Regions from separate parts of the Caballeronia sp. LZ028 genome, predicted to be linked through region 2. Evidence: predicted binding sites of a transcription regulator. Region 2 holds the regulator's gene; each other region holds the start of a gene.
The links. The regulator FliA, encoded in region 2, starts transcription of late flagellar genes. The targets are predictions, from matches to a motif close to CTAAAGTTTNNNNNNNNNNNGCCGNTA.
Positions count from the first base shown of each region.

Region 1: a site for FliA is predicted at 1,798-1,824, ahead of QCE58_RS11320 (DUF4088 family protein). Genes of this name have one in related genera too.
Region 3: a site for FliA is predicted at 2,155-2,181, ahead of motA (flagellar motor stator protein MotA). Genes of this name have one in related genera too.

Region 1 covers NZ_JARUXN010000001.1:2,381,292-2,385,264, forward strand. The annotation lists gene QCE58_RS11305 (AraC family transcriptional regulator) at 1-586, shown strand, start outside; gene QCE58_RS11310 (AzlC family ABC transporter permease) at 724-1,425, shown strand; gene QCE58_RS11315 (AzlD domain-containing protein) at 1,422-1,745, shown strand; gene QCE58_RS11320 (DUF4088 family protein) at 1,909-2,673, shown strand; gene QCE58_RS11325 (ATP-dependent helicase) at 2,682-3,973, opposite strand, start outside.
Region 2 covers NZ_JARUXN010000001.1:143,902-147,874, forward strand. The annotation lists gene QCE58_RS00710 (aromatic ring-hydroxylating dioxygenase subunit alpha) at 1-179, opposite strand, end outside; gene QCE58_RS00715 (GGDEF domain-containing protein) at 371-1,465, shown strand; gene QCE58_RS00720 (RNA polymerase sigma factor FliA) at 1,472-2,203, opposite strand; gene QCE58_RS00725 (flagellar biosynthesis protein FlhG) at 2,222-3,139, opposite strand; gene flhF (flagellar biosynthesis protein FlhF) at 3,132-3,973, opposite strand, start outside.
Region 3 covers NZ_JARUXN010000001.1:433,345-437,317, reverse strand. The annotation lists gene QCE58_RS02070 (response regulator) at 1-157, opposite strand, end outside; gene motB (flagellar motor protein MotB) at 225-1,223, opposite strand; gene motA (flagellar motor stator protein MotA) at 1,249-2,109, opposite strand; gene QCE58_RS02055 (hypothetical protein) at 2,420-2,833, shown strand; gene flhC (flagellar transcriptional regulator FlhC) at 2,851-3,405, opposite strand; gene flhD (flagellar transcriptional regulator FlhD) at 3,424-3,747, opposite strand.

The DNA of each region.
Region 1 (3,973 bases), 2.2 Mb from region 2:
GCGGGCCGTCGATGCGGGCTGGCGCTATCGCGTGTTCTATCTGCCGGTGCCGTTCGTCGAAACTCTCGCGCGCGACCTGTCGGGGCGGCCGGAATCGTCGCCGTGGTTTCCGGATGAAATCATCCGCGATCCCGATCTCGCGCGGCGTTTGCAGATCGCGCATCGCCTGCTGGAAAACGGCGCCGACCCGCTCGCCGCGGAACTGGCGCTCGTCGATGCAGTGACGACGCTGCTCGGACGCCACGCGCTCGAACGTCCGCGCGTCGCGCCGCTCGCCGCCGACGCGCACCGCGTCACGACGATGAAATCCCGCCTCGCCGACGATCTCCTCGAACCCGTCACGCTCGCCGAACTCGCGCAGACGGTCGGTCTCTCGACCTTCCACGCCGCGCGCCTCTTCACGCGCGAAACCGGTCTCGCGCCGCATGCGTGGCGCAATCAGCTGCGGATCGTGCGCGCGCTGCCGGCGTTGCGCGCGGGCGCATCCGTGACGGATGTCGCGGCGGCGAGCGGTTTCACGGATCAGAGTCACTTCACGCGCCATTTCAAGCGCACGTTCGGCGTGCCGCCCGGCCGCTGGCGTTAGGCGGTCCGGCCTCGGGAAAGCGCAAGAACGTACAAGCATTCTCATCGACGTTTTGCGTATCCTCGCTTCCATAGGAGGAAATCTTGAAAGCAACACCTTTGCGCGAATTCGCCGCCGGCGCACGCGACACCATCCCGATGATGATCGGCGCCGCGCCCTTCGGCGTGATCTTCGGCACGCTCGTCACCGCAAGTCCGCTCACGCTCTGGCACGGCCAGTTGATGTCGCTCGTCGTGTTCGCGGGCTCGGCGCAGTTCATCGCGGTCGGCCTGATCGCGTCGCACGCGAGCTTCGCCGTCATTCTGGCGACGACGCTCGTCGTCAATCTGCGTCATGTGCTCTATTCCGCGACGCTCGCGCCGTATGTCGCGCATCTGCCGCGCCGCTGGCGCTGGGCGCTCGCGGGCATGCTCACCGACGAAGTTTTCGCCGTCGCCTACGCGCACTATCAGAAGCGCGCGCCGGGCGAGATCGGGCCGCACTACTTCTTCGGCTCCGGCGTCGCGATGTATCTGAACTGGCAGTTGTGGACGCTCCTCGGCCTCTTGTTCGGCGCCGCGTTTCCCGGACTGAAATCGCTCGGGCTCGACTTCGCGATGGTCGCGACGTTCATCGCGATCGTCGTGCCGCAGCTCGTCGCCGTGCGCTTCGTCGCGGCGGCGCTCGCATCGGGCGTGCTGTCCTTCGCGTGGCAAGACTGGCCGTACAAGCTCGGCCTGCTCGCGGCGGTGTTCGTCGGCGTGGCCGTCGGCATGCTGCTCACGCTGATGGAAAACCGTCCGCAAGCGAAGGGCCACGCGAAACATCGTCTGAAGAACGCGAAGGAGCGCACGCAATGAACTACGTCACGCTGATCTTCGGCATGGCGGCCGTTACGTTCGCGATCCGCGCCGCCGTGTTCGTGCTGGGCGAACGCCTGCCCTTTCCGCCGATCGTCCGCACCGCGCTTTCGTTCGTGCCGGTGACGGTGCTCACCGCGATCATCGTGCCGATGACCGTCTCGCCGCACGGCAACGGCGCGGAAATCACCTGGCGCAATCCGCAGCTCGTGGCTGCGATCGTCGCGATCATCGTTTGCGCGTTCACGAAACGGCCGCTTTTGACGATTGCCGTGTCGCTCGCGGTGTTTTTCGCGTGGCAGTTCGCCGTGCTGCGCTAAACGTTTTCTCTCCATCAGCCGTTAAACGGCTTTCAAAGAGCATCGAAGAATCCTCAAGTTCCCGAAGCGCGCGCCGATAACAGAAACGAATGGACTCCGCCTGAGACGCGGCGCCGACAGCTTTTCCCGCCTTCGGAGATCGAAGGCGGAACCGGGAACCAACATGCGTCAAATCACCTTATCGTTACGCGACGAGACCATCGCTTCGCTGCAGCGCGATTTCGAAGCGTTCACGCGTCTGTCGCTGAAGCTGGATCCGCAATTCGTCACGCCTTCGTTCGAGGACTTCCTGCGCGCGAAGCTCCTGGACAACAACACGCCGCTCACCGAGCAGGCGGTGCAGCGCATGCTCACGCACGGCCAGTACGCGTGGGCGAAGCGCGCGCTCGACAAGGAGTTTCCGGACGTCGTCGAGATCCTGATCCGGCAGGCGGCCGAGCACGGCTTCGCCTTCGCGATCCGCGCGGACTGGACCGCCGAGGATCTCGTCAAGGCATCGCGCGCGTGGGCGACGGCGATCGTCACCGAAGCGGACGGCGACGTATCGCAAGTCGACATGCTCGCCTCGCAGATCAAATCGGCGGCGGCGGATATTCGCGAAGTCGAGGAAAAGATGCAGACGCCCGCATGGCGTCTCGCCGATTCGCTACGTCAGCGCGTGTATGAAACCAAGATTTCGGTGGAGACGAGCATCGGTTCGACCGCGCGCGAGAAGCTCGGCGAACTGCGCTGCCTGCTGCGGCTCGGCATCTTCTATGGCTCGATCCAGAAGCAGGAAGCGCAGCAAGTGCTGGAATATCTGCGCTCGCTGCGGCCCGAGCTTTTCGTCGAAGAGCCTTACGACGGCTACACACGCTTCGCAGCATGGCTGCGCAGCATCTTCTCGCCGTCGCCGCGCGCGCCGCGTGCATCGCGCGCGCAGCGCTGAGATTCAGGTCAGTCCCACATTCCCTTTAGGCGCGCCGCGATATCGATCTTCGCTTTCGCGGCCGCAGCCAGCCCCGCCGCCGTCGGCGCAGCGGGCGCGATGACGGGCGGCCACGCGGCCGCTTCGAAGTTCTGCATCAGATGCGGCGGAATGAAACGCGTGCGCTGCGCCCATACGTGACGGTCGCCGAGATGCGTCTGGTTGTACACGTAGAAGCGCTGCGGCGTGATGATGTGCAGGTCTTCCTTCGCGCGCGTCATCGCGACGTATAACAGCCGCCGTTCCTCGTCGAGTTCTTCGTCGCTGCCCGTGCCGAGATCGGACGGAATGCAGCCGTCGACGCCGTTCAGCACGAACACGTTGCGCCATTCCTGGCCCTTCGCCGAATGGATCGTCGAGAGAATCAGATAGTCTTCGTCGAGCAGCGGCACGCCGGATTCGTCGCTGGTCGCGTCGGGCGGATCGAGCGTCAGTTCGGTGAGAAAGCGCTCGCGCGTGGGATACGTCGCCGCGATGCTTTCCATCTGCAACACGTCGCCGATGCGGATCGCCGCGTCCTCGTGATTGCGTTCCAGATGCGGCTCGTACCAACGCCGGATCATTTCGAACTCGGCGGGCCAGCCGGAGTCGCGGCCGCAGAGCTTCGCCATCAGGCCGACGAAACGCGGCCAGTCCTCCGACGCGCGCGCGGGCGCCTGAAACGCGGCGATCGCATTCGACGCCACCGCGTCCGGCGCGCTCACGCTGTCGAGCAGGCGCCCGGCGATCGCCGGTCCGACGCCCGGCAACAACTGCGCGACGCGAAAGCCCGCGACGCGATCGCGCGGATTCTCGGCCCAGCGCAACACCGCGAGCACGTCCTTGACATGAACGGAATCGAGAAACCTCAGTCCGCCGAACTTCACGAACGGAATGTTCCGGCGCGTCAATTCGATTTCGAGCGCCGCGCTGTGATGCGCGGCACGAAACAGCACCGCTTGCGCCTTGAGCTTCATGCCGCCTTCGCGCGCTTCGAGCACTTTTTCGACGACATAGCGCGCCTGATCGGCTTCATCGGCGACGGCAACGACGCGCGGCTTTTGCGCCGATGCCTTGTCGGTCCACAGATTCTTCGTGTAGCGCTCGGTCGCGAGGCCGATCACCGCGTTCGACGCTTCGAGAATCGGCAAGGTCGAACGATAGTTGCGGTCGAGCGTGACGGTCGCGGCGGGCGGATCGAAGTGGCCGGGAAAATCGAGGATGTTGCGCACCGTCGCGCCGCGAAACGAGTAGATGGATTGGGCATCGTCGCCGACGACGG
Region 2 (3,973 bases):
AACTGCGCGCCCCGATGCGGACAGTAATCGCGCCACGCATGCGCCGCGCCGATGCTGTCCCGCCACACGACGATCCGCTCATCGGCCACGATGAATCCGCGCGCGCCGCCTTCCGGCACGTCTTCGCTATTGCAAACGGGCAGCCATTCGGCAGCTAAAGAAATGGATTCGTCGCGCATCGCCGTGAATGAGAAATGGACGTTCTTAAGCTGTTCTTACACGAAACACAGCGTCTTCGCAAAACGTTGCAAAATAGCGGATCGCTCGCTCGGTGCAACTCGATACCACTCAATTCAGCCGATGCCATGCGACGGGGCCGCAGTACTTGGCAGCAAGATAAAAGAAAGAAATCACCATCCAGGGGTTCAGTATGGAGCAGGCGCATCAACCGGCACGCCGGACTTATGCCTTCGCATGGTCCGAACACCGGAATCCGGAACGCGAGCAGGCCACGCTGCGGGTCTGGATGGGAGCGGTGGTTCTTCTGGCTTACGGCGTTTTCGCGTGGCTCCGCCCTTCACACGATGCCTTCCTGACCACGCGCCTCGTCGCGCTCTATGTGTCTTATGGGGCGATCACGCTTCTGATCGTCAGCCGCATGAGCGCGCCTTCTGTTGCGCGCCTGACCGTCACGACCATCGCCGATCAGACGATCCTCGGGCTCGCGCTCGCCGCGGGCGGCGCAACGGCGCTGCCGCTTCTCTGGGTGATGTTCTGGTTTCTGATCGGTTCGGGATGCCGATACGGCAAGCGCACGCTCGCCGTATCGTGCGCGACGGCGCTCATCATCGTCACGGCGATGGCCGTCTGGCAGCCGTGGTGGCACGAGAATCTTCCCGCCGCGATCGGGCTCGCGCTGAGCGTACTCGGCGCATCGGTGTATCTGAGCGTGCTCGTCGATCGGCTCGGCAACGCGAATCGCGATCTAGCGCGTCAGGCATCGACCGATCCGCTCACGGGTCTGTCGAACCGGTACGCGCTGGAAAGAGTCGTCGATCGCGCGATGAACGCGCCCGAAGCCAATGGCGATCACGCCACCGCGCTCCTTCTGATCGATCTCGACGGCTTCAAGGAAGTGAACGATACCTACGGTCACGCCGTCGGCGATCTGCTGCTGCAAGCCTTCGCGGACTCGCTCGCGAAGCGCATGCGCAAGTCGGACACCATCGCGCGTCTGGGCGGCGACGAGTTCGTCGTGCTCGCGCATCAGATGCGCGACCGCGACGCCGTGTTGTCGGTGGCCGACAACATCCATTCGGCGCTCGGCGAAATTACGTCGGTGCAGGAGCGGCCGGTGTCGGTATCGGCGAGCATCGGCGCATGCCTGCTTTCGAGCGCGGCGTCCGCGCATCAAACCGGCATGACCGCCGTGCTGCGCGCCGCCGACCGCGCGATGTACCGCGCGAAAAGTCTCGGCGAAGGGAAAACGGTCTTCGCCGAGACGCGGGACTTCGAGATCAGCTAGGGAACGTCAGGCCTCGACGCTCGTCCACGCCTGCTCGCGCAGCTTCGTGCGCAGACGCGCGACCGCCTGGCTGTGCAACTGACACACGCGCGACTCGCTCACTTCCATCACCGCGCCGATTTCGCGCAGGTTCAGGCCGCGTTCGTAATAGAGGCTCATCAGGAGCTTCTCGCGCTCGGGCAGCTTGTCGATGGCTTCGATCAGCGCGCCGCGAAGGCTGTCGTCGAGCAGCGCGGACAGCGGATCCGAACGATCGACGCAATAGCGGTCGAGGAACGGCTCGTCGTCGGCGGAGCGATCGAAGTCTTCGTAATAGATCAGCTGGCTGCCGTGCAAGTCCTGAAGCATCGACTGATATTCGTCGAGCGGCATCTTCATGTGCTCGGCGATTTCCTGCTCGCTCGCCGCGCGGCCGAGGTTCTGCTCGACCTTGTGCACCGCCGATTCCACTTCGCGCGACGTCTTGCGCATGCTGCGCGGCAGCCAGTCGTTCGCGCGGAGCTCATCCAGCATCGCGCCGCGGATGCGCTGGCTCGCATATGTTTCGAACTGCGCGCCCTGATCTTCCTTGTAGCGGCTCGCCGCGTCCAGCAGGCCGATCATGCCGGCCTGAATGAGATCGTCGAGATCGACGCTCGCCGGCATCTTGGCGACGAGTTGGAGCCCCAGCCGTCGAACGAGCGGTGCGTATTTCGTCAGCACTTCCGACTGTGAGAGTTTGCCTTGGGCGTTATACATCTTGGTCACCTATCTTGATCACATCGACGCCGTGCTGCTCAATGCAAAGTCGTGAAGCGCAGCCGCACGATGCGACGCCTCCCGCGCGCCCTGTACAGAGTCGCTAACCGGATTTCGCGCGTCGGCCTGGCCGCCCGCATCGCGCATATAAGGCGCGGGGCGCATCGGCCAGTGCAGGAGCTCCGCCGCGATTGCGCGGTAGTCGCGCGCCGCGGCCGTGGCCGGGAACGCTTCGACTGCGCAGCGTGAGAGTTCCATCGCCCGAGCGACGCGCGCATCCTCGGACACATATCCCGCCTGCACGAGCGACACGGCCAGATACCGGCTCGCGACGCCCGACAGGTTGTCGAACGCGACCGCCGCGTCGGCCGGGTTCTGCACGTGATTGACGAGCACGCGGAACTGGCCGATCGCATGGGCGTAGTGCAGTCGTTTCATGCACGCATACGCCTCGGTGATCGCCGACGCGGCTACCCGCGTCACAATAAGAAAGTCATGCGCCTGCGCCGCGAGCGTCGACAGCGCGCCGTGGCGATCGAGTTGCGCATCGATCAGCACGATGTCCGCCGGACCGTCGAGCAACGCGCGGCATTGCGCGGCATCGTGAACGATGCGTTCGTCGCGCGGCGCGGCCATCAGCGAGAAGCCGAACGGCGTGCGCTCGACGGCATCGCCGAGCATGCGCCGGCCCGACATCACCGAGGCGAGCGCGCCCGCGTCTTCGGTGCCCACGAGACGGCTCACCGATCCCGCGTTGCGGTGCTCGTCGATCACGAGCACGTCCTTGCCGTGGATGGAAAGCGCCGCGCCGAGATTCACCACCGCCGACGTGCATCCGATGCCGGCCGGTCCGCCCGCGATCGCCACCACGCGCGAACCGGCGCGCGTAAGGAGCCGTCGCAGGCCTTCCGCCTGGTCGAGCACGAACTTATCCAAAGTGCACCTCATGCAGTTCGGTCGTGGCGCGCGCGGACAACGCGGACAGCAGCGCAGGCGTTTCTTCGTCTTGCGGCACGAAGGGCGAGTTGTCGCGCGGGATGCAGAACGCGCTCTTGATGAGAAACCGCTTGGTCGCGACGTACAGGTTCTCCGGCACTTTCTGACCGGTCGACACGTAATGCACCGGCAGTTTGTAGCGGATGACCGTATCGAGCACGCCGCCGAGATTCGTCGCTTCGTCGAGCTTGGTCAGGATGCAGCCCGCGAGCGGCGGCTGGTCCGCCGCGCTCTTGTAGGCCTGCACGACTTCGTTGAGCGTGTCGCCGTGGCTCGTCGCGTTGAGCAGCAGGATGCGCTGCACCGGATGACCCGCGCCGCACAGCATCGCGATCTGATCCGAGACCATGCGATCGCGCTGGCTCATGCCGATCGTGTCGATCAGCACGATATGTTTGTTGCGGAGTTCCGAAAGCGCGAGTTGCAGGTCCGCGCCGTCTTTCACCGCGTGAACCGACACACCGAGAATCTTGCCGAAAATGCGCAGTTGCTCGTGCGCGCCGATACGGTAGCTGTCGGTCGTGAGCAGCGCGACCTTGCTTGCGCCGAAGCGCATCACGCAGCGCGCGGCGAGCTTGGCCGTCGTGGTCGTCTTGCCCACGCCAGTCGGGCCCATCAGTGCGAACACGCCGCCGCGTTCCATCAGCGCGTCTTCGCTGTCCATCACCGGAATGTTCGATTCGAGCACCTGCTGCACCCACTCGAGCGCGCCTTCGACGCTCTCGAGTTCCGGCATGTTGTCCACCATCATGCGGACGAGCTGCGCCGAGAAAC
Region 3 (3,973 bases), 290 kb from region 2:
CGGTCAGAACCAGATCGAAGCGCTCCGCGAGCGCCCACTCCAGCCCCTCGTCGCCGTCCGACGCAACGGTCACTTGGTAACCCGCCGCCGCCAGCGTCGCCGAGAGGATTTGCCGCATCGCGGCTGAATCGTCGATTGCCAGAATGTGTTTGATCATGTTTGTCTCTTGCCGGGATGACGGTCGAAACGTGTCGACACTTGAGCGTCTTTTTCGAGGTTTTTGCTCACTTCGCCACGGGTCTCGCCGCGACGCCGGGAATGAGCTGGCCGAGCGCCGACGACGGATTGCCGTTCGCGTCCGTGCCGTTGTCGAGCGTCGCGCCGCGTGAGCCGTCGTCGCGCAGCATCGACAGCTCCGTCTTGCGATTGAGCACGATCACGCTGATGCGCCGGTTCTCCGGATCGAGCGGATCTTTCTTGTTCAGGTTTTGCGTCGACGCGAGTCCGAGCACGCGCATCACCTTTCCTTCGTCCATGCCGCCCGCGACCAGCTCGCGCCGCGACGCGTTCGCGCGGTCCGCGGACAGCTCCCAGTTGCTGTAGCCCTTGTCGCCGCCCGCGTACTTCACGGCGTCTGTGTGTCCCTGCACGACGATGTGATTCGGCACGTCGTTGAGCGAGCGGCCGATCTCGCGCAGGATGTCGCGCATGTACGGCTGCACGGCGTCGCTGGAGAGCGCGAACATCGGGCGCTTCTGGGTATCGACGATTTCGATGCGCAAGCCCTGTTGCGTCGATTCGATGCGGATCTGCTGCTTGAACTGGCGCAGCGTCGGATTGGCCTCGATCGCGGCCATGAGCTTCACCTGAAGATCGTGCAGGCGCACCTGCTCGCGCCGTTCGAGCTCGCCCTGCGCGGACTTGAGCAGTTCTTCGTCGGTGTCGGACGAGGCGCGCTGCGCGAGCTGCGTGGCGCCATCGGTCTTGCGCGCGGCGCCTGCGTCGGTGCTGGAAATGTCGCGGCCGCCGCCCATGATGATGCTGTTGTCCATGCCGACGGTCTTGCCGCCGACCATCGCGGCCTTGAGCGGCATCTGGAAATATTCGGCGATGCCGCGCCGCTGCACCGGCGACGTCGACGAAAGCAGCCACATCAGCAGGAAGAACGCCATCATCGCGGTCATGAAGTCCGCGTAGGCGAGTTTCCACGCGCCGCCGTGATGGCCTTTCTTGCCCGCGACGACGCGCTTGATGAATATCGGGCGATCGGTATCGTTGCTCATCGCTGTGTCTCGACTATGGCGGAAGTCACTTCGACTTGACCTTGCGCACGTGTTCTTCCAGCTCGGAGAACGACGGGCGCTCCGTCGAGAACAGCACCTTGCGGCCGAATTCCACCGCGATCGCGGGGGCGTAGCCATTCAGGCTCGCGAGGATCGTCACCTTGATGCACTGGAACATCTTGGTCTGCTCCGCGACGCGCTGTTCCGCGACGTTCGCGAGCGGTCCGATGAAGCCGTACGAAAGCAGAATGCCGAGGAAGGTGCCGACGAGCGCCTGCGCGATCATCTCGCCGAGAATCGCGGGCGGCTGATCGGCGGAGGCCATCGTGTGCACGACGCCCATCACCGCCGCGACGATGCCGAACGCGGGCATCGCGTCGCCGACCTTGGTGAGCGCGTGCGCCGGCGCTTCGCCTTCGACGTGATGCGTCTCGATTTCCTCGTCCATGAGGCTTTCGATCTCGAACGCGTTCATGTTGCCGCTCACCATGAGGCGCAGGTAATCCGTCAGGAATTCGACGATGTGATGGTCCGCGAGAATCTTCGGGTACTGGCTGAACACCGGGCTCTTCGCCGGATCTTCGATATCCGCTTCGAGCGCGAGCGTGCCTTCCTTGCGCGCTTTCGCGAGCAGCACGTAGAGCAGGCCCATCAGCTCCATGTACATGCTCTTGTCGTACTTCGCGCCCTTGAAGAGCGTCGGCAGCACCTGAATCGTCGCCTTGATGGTCTTGACGTTGTTGCCGAGGATGAACGCGCCGACGCCCGCGCCCGCGATCATCAGAATTTCGACCGGCTGCATGAGCGCGCCAAGGTGGCCGCCTTCGATGGCATAGCCGCCGAAGACGGACAGCAATGTCACGAGCGATCCAATGAAAATCAGCACAGTCGAGTCCTCACGTTTGATGCGGTAAGACCGCCGTTAAGTGGTTTACGGCACTCGACCGGAAAACTTTGGGGCACGGTCAAACCGCTGTACGTTCCGTGCGGTTTGCCGCGCGGCCTTCTCGCTGTTTCGCAAAATCTGCGTCTCAATCGCTGATTTACGGCAACCAAATATCGAACTTTTCCTAGCAGCGAAACAAAATTTTCCCGTTCGACACGAAACATCACATTTTCTGCCGATAATACGAACGCGCGTTCAGTTTTGTTGGAGACGCGAAGTCGTGAAATCGGAGGGAACGATGACAAGAGCAATGAAACAGGCCAGCGCGCTCGCGCTGACAGTGACCGCGAGTTCATTCGCGCATGCGGGTTTCGACTGCAGCAGCGGTTCGCGCGGCGGCTGGCGTATGCAGACATCGGATAGCTGGACCGGCTCCGACAAACTTGCCCACGTGGCCGCGTCCGCGCCGTTCGGCGCGCTCGGCGCCTATTTGACGCGCGGCTCGGACCATCCGGTCGTCTACGGCACGTTGATCGGCACTGCGCCGGGCTTGGTGAAGGAAATCGTCGACGGAACCTGCCGCACGGACGGCTTCTCCTACAAGGATCTGGCCGCCGACGCGCTCGGTGCGTGGATCGGCGCATCGGTGACGCATTGGGCGATCATGTATCAGCGCACGCCGCACGGGATGACCGTCGGGCTTTCGTACCACGATCGCTTTTAGACGGACGCGGGCGCGGATCAGGCGGCGATCCGCCCCGCTTCGCGGTCCGCGCCCGCCTTGCGCGTCTTGCCCGCGCGCGATGGCGGCTGGCAGAGGCCGCACACGTAACCGGCGCGCAGTTCGTACGCATGTGCGACGAAACGTCCGCGGCAGCGCGTGCAGACGTTGGTCTGGAGCATGCCGGATTCGAAGTAGCGCACGAGCGTCCACGCGCGCGTGAGCGACAGCACGGGTTCGTCGCCGTACAGCGCCGCGTGTTCGAGATAGAGGCGGTAGCTTTTCACGATCGCGTGAATCGTCGGCTGGCTCTTGTCGTTGGCCGCCATGAAGCGATAAATGCCGTGAAACAGCGACGAATGGATGTTCGGCTGCCACGTCATGAACCAGTCCGTCGAGAACGGCAGCATGCCCTTGGGCGGCGACACGCCTTTCAGTTCCTTATAGAGCTTGATGAGACGGTCGCGCGACAGGCTCGTTTCCGCTTCGAGCAGTTGCAGGCGCGCGCCGAGCTCGATCAGCTCGATCGCCAAAGTGATTTCGCGGACCTCCGCGACCACGCTTTTCGTCGCCATCGGGCTTCGCGCGCGGCGTCAGCCGATCTGCTCGACGGGACTGTCCGCCAGCACAATCGCCGCGTGGGCGTGCGCGAGCGCCGCGCTGCGGTCCTTGTCGGCGAGCGACGAAAGGATCGCGTGGTCATCGAAACGAAAGCGGCACAGCAAATGGCTCGACGACGCCACTTTCACTGCCTGCGCGAGCGTCAGCGAAGCCAGAACTTGCGCAACCTGCTCCGAAAGGCCCAGGCGATACATCGCCGAGATGCGGTCTTCCTGAAGAAGCCGCTGAGCGAGGAGCAAGTACGACAGGTTCACCTCGCGGATTTCCGCGAGCGTACTCGTAGTGCTGGTCGTCATCTTTTTCCCCGAATCGAAACGTGGCTGGTCAGGCCCAGCGGGAACGTTTGCTCGAATTCGCAAAGAAACGCGAATGCGGCCCCGCGCGTGTTGTCTGTTGTCGATTCGATTGTCGCCGATGCCCGCCGCCGCGCCTGTCGGACAAAGCATCCGACGCTGCGACGGAGTTTCGCGAAGAATCGTGTAGGAAAATTTCTTACAAGCCGGCCGCTTCGATGCCGCTCGG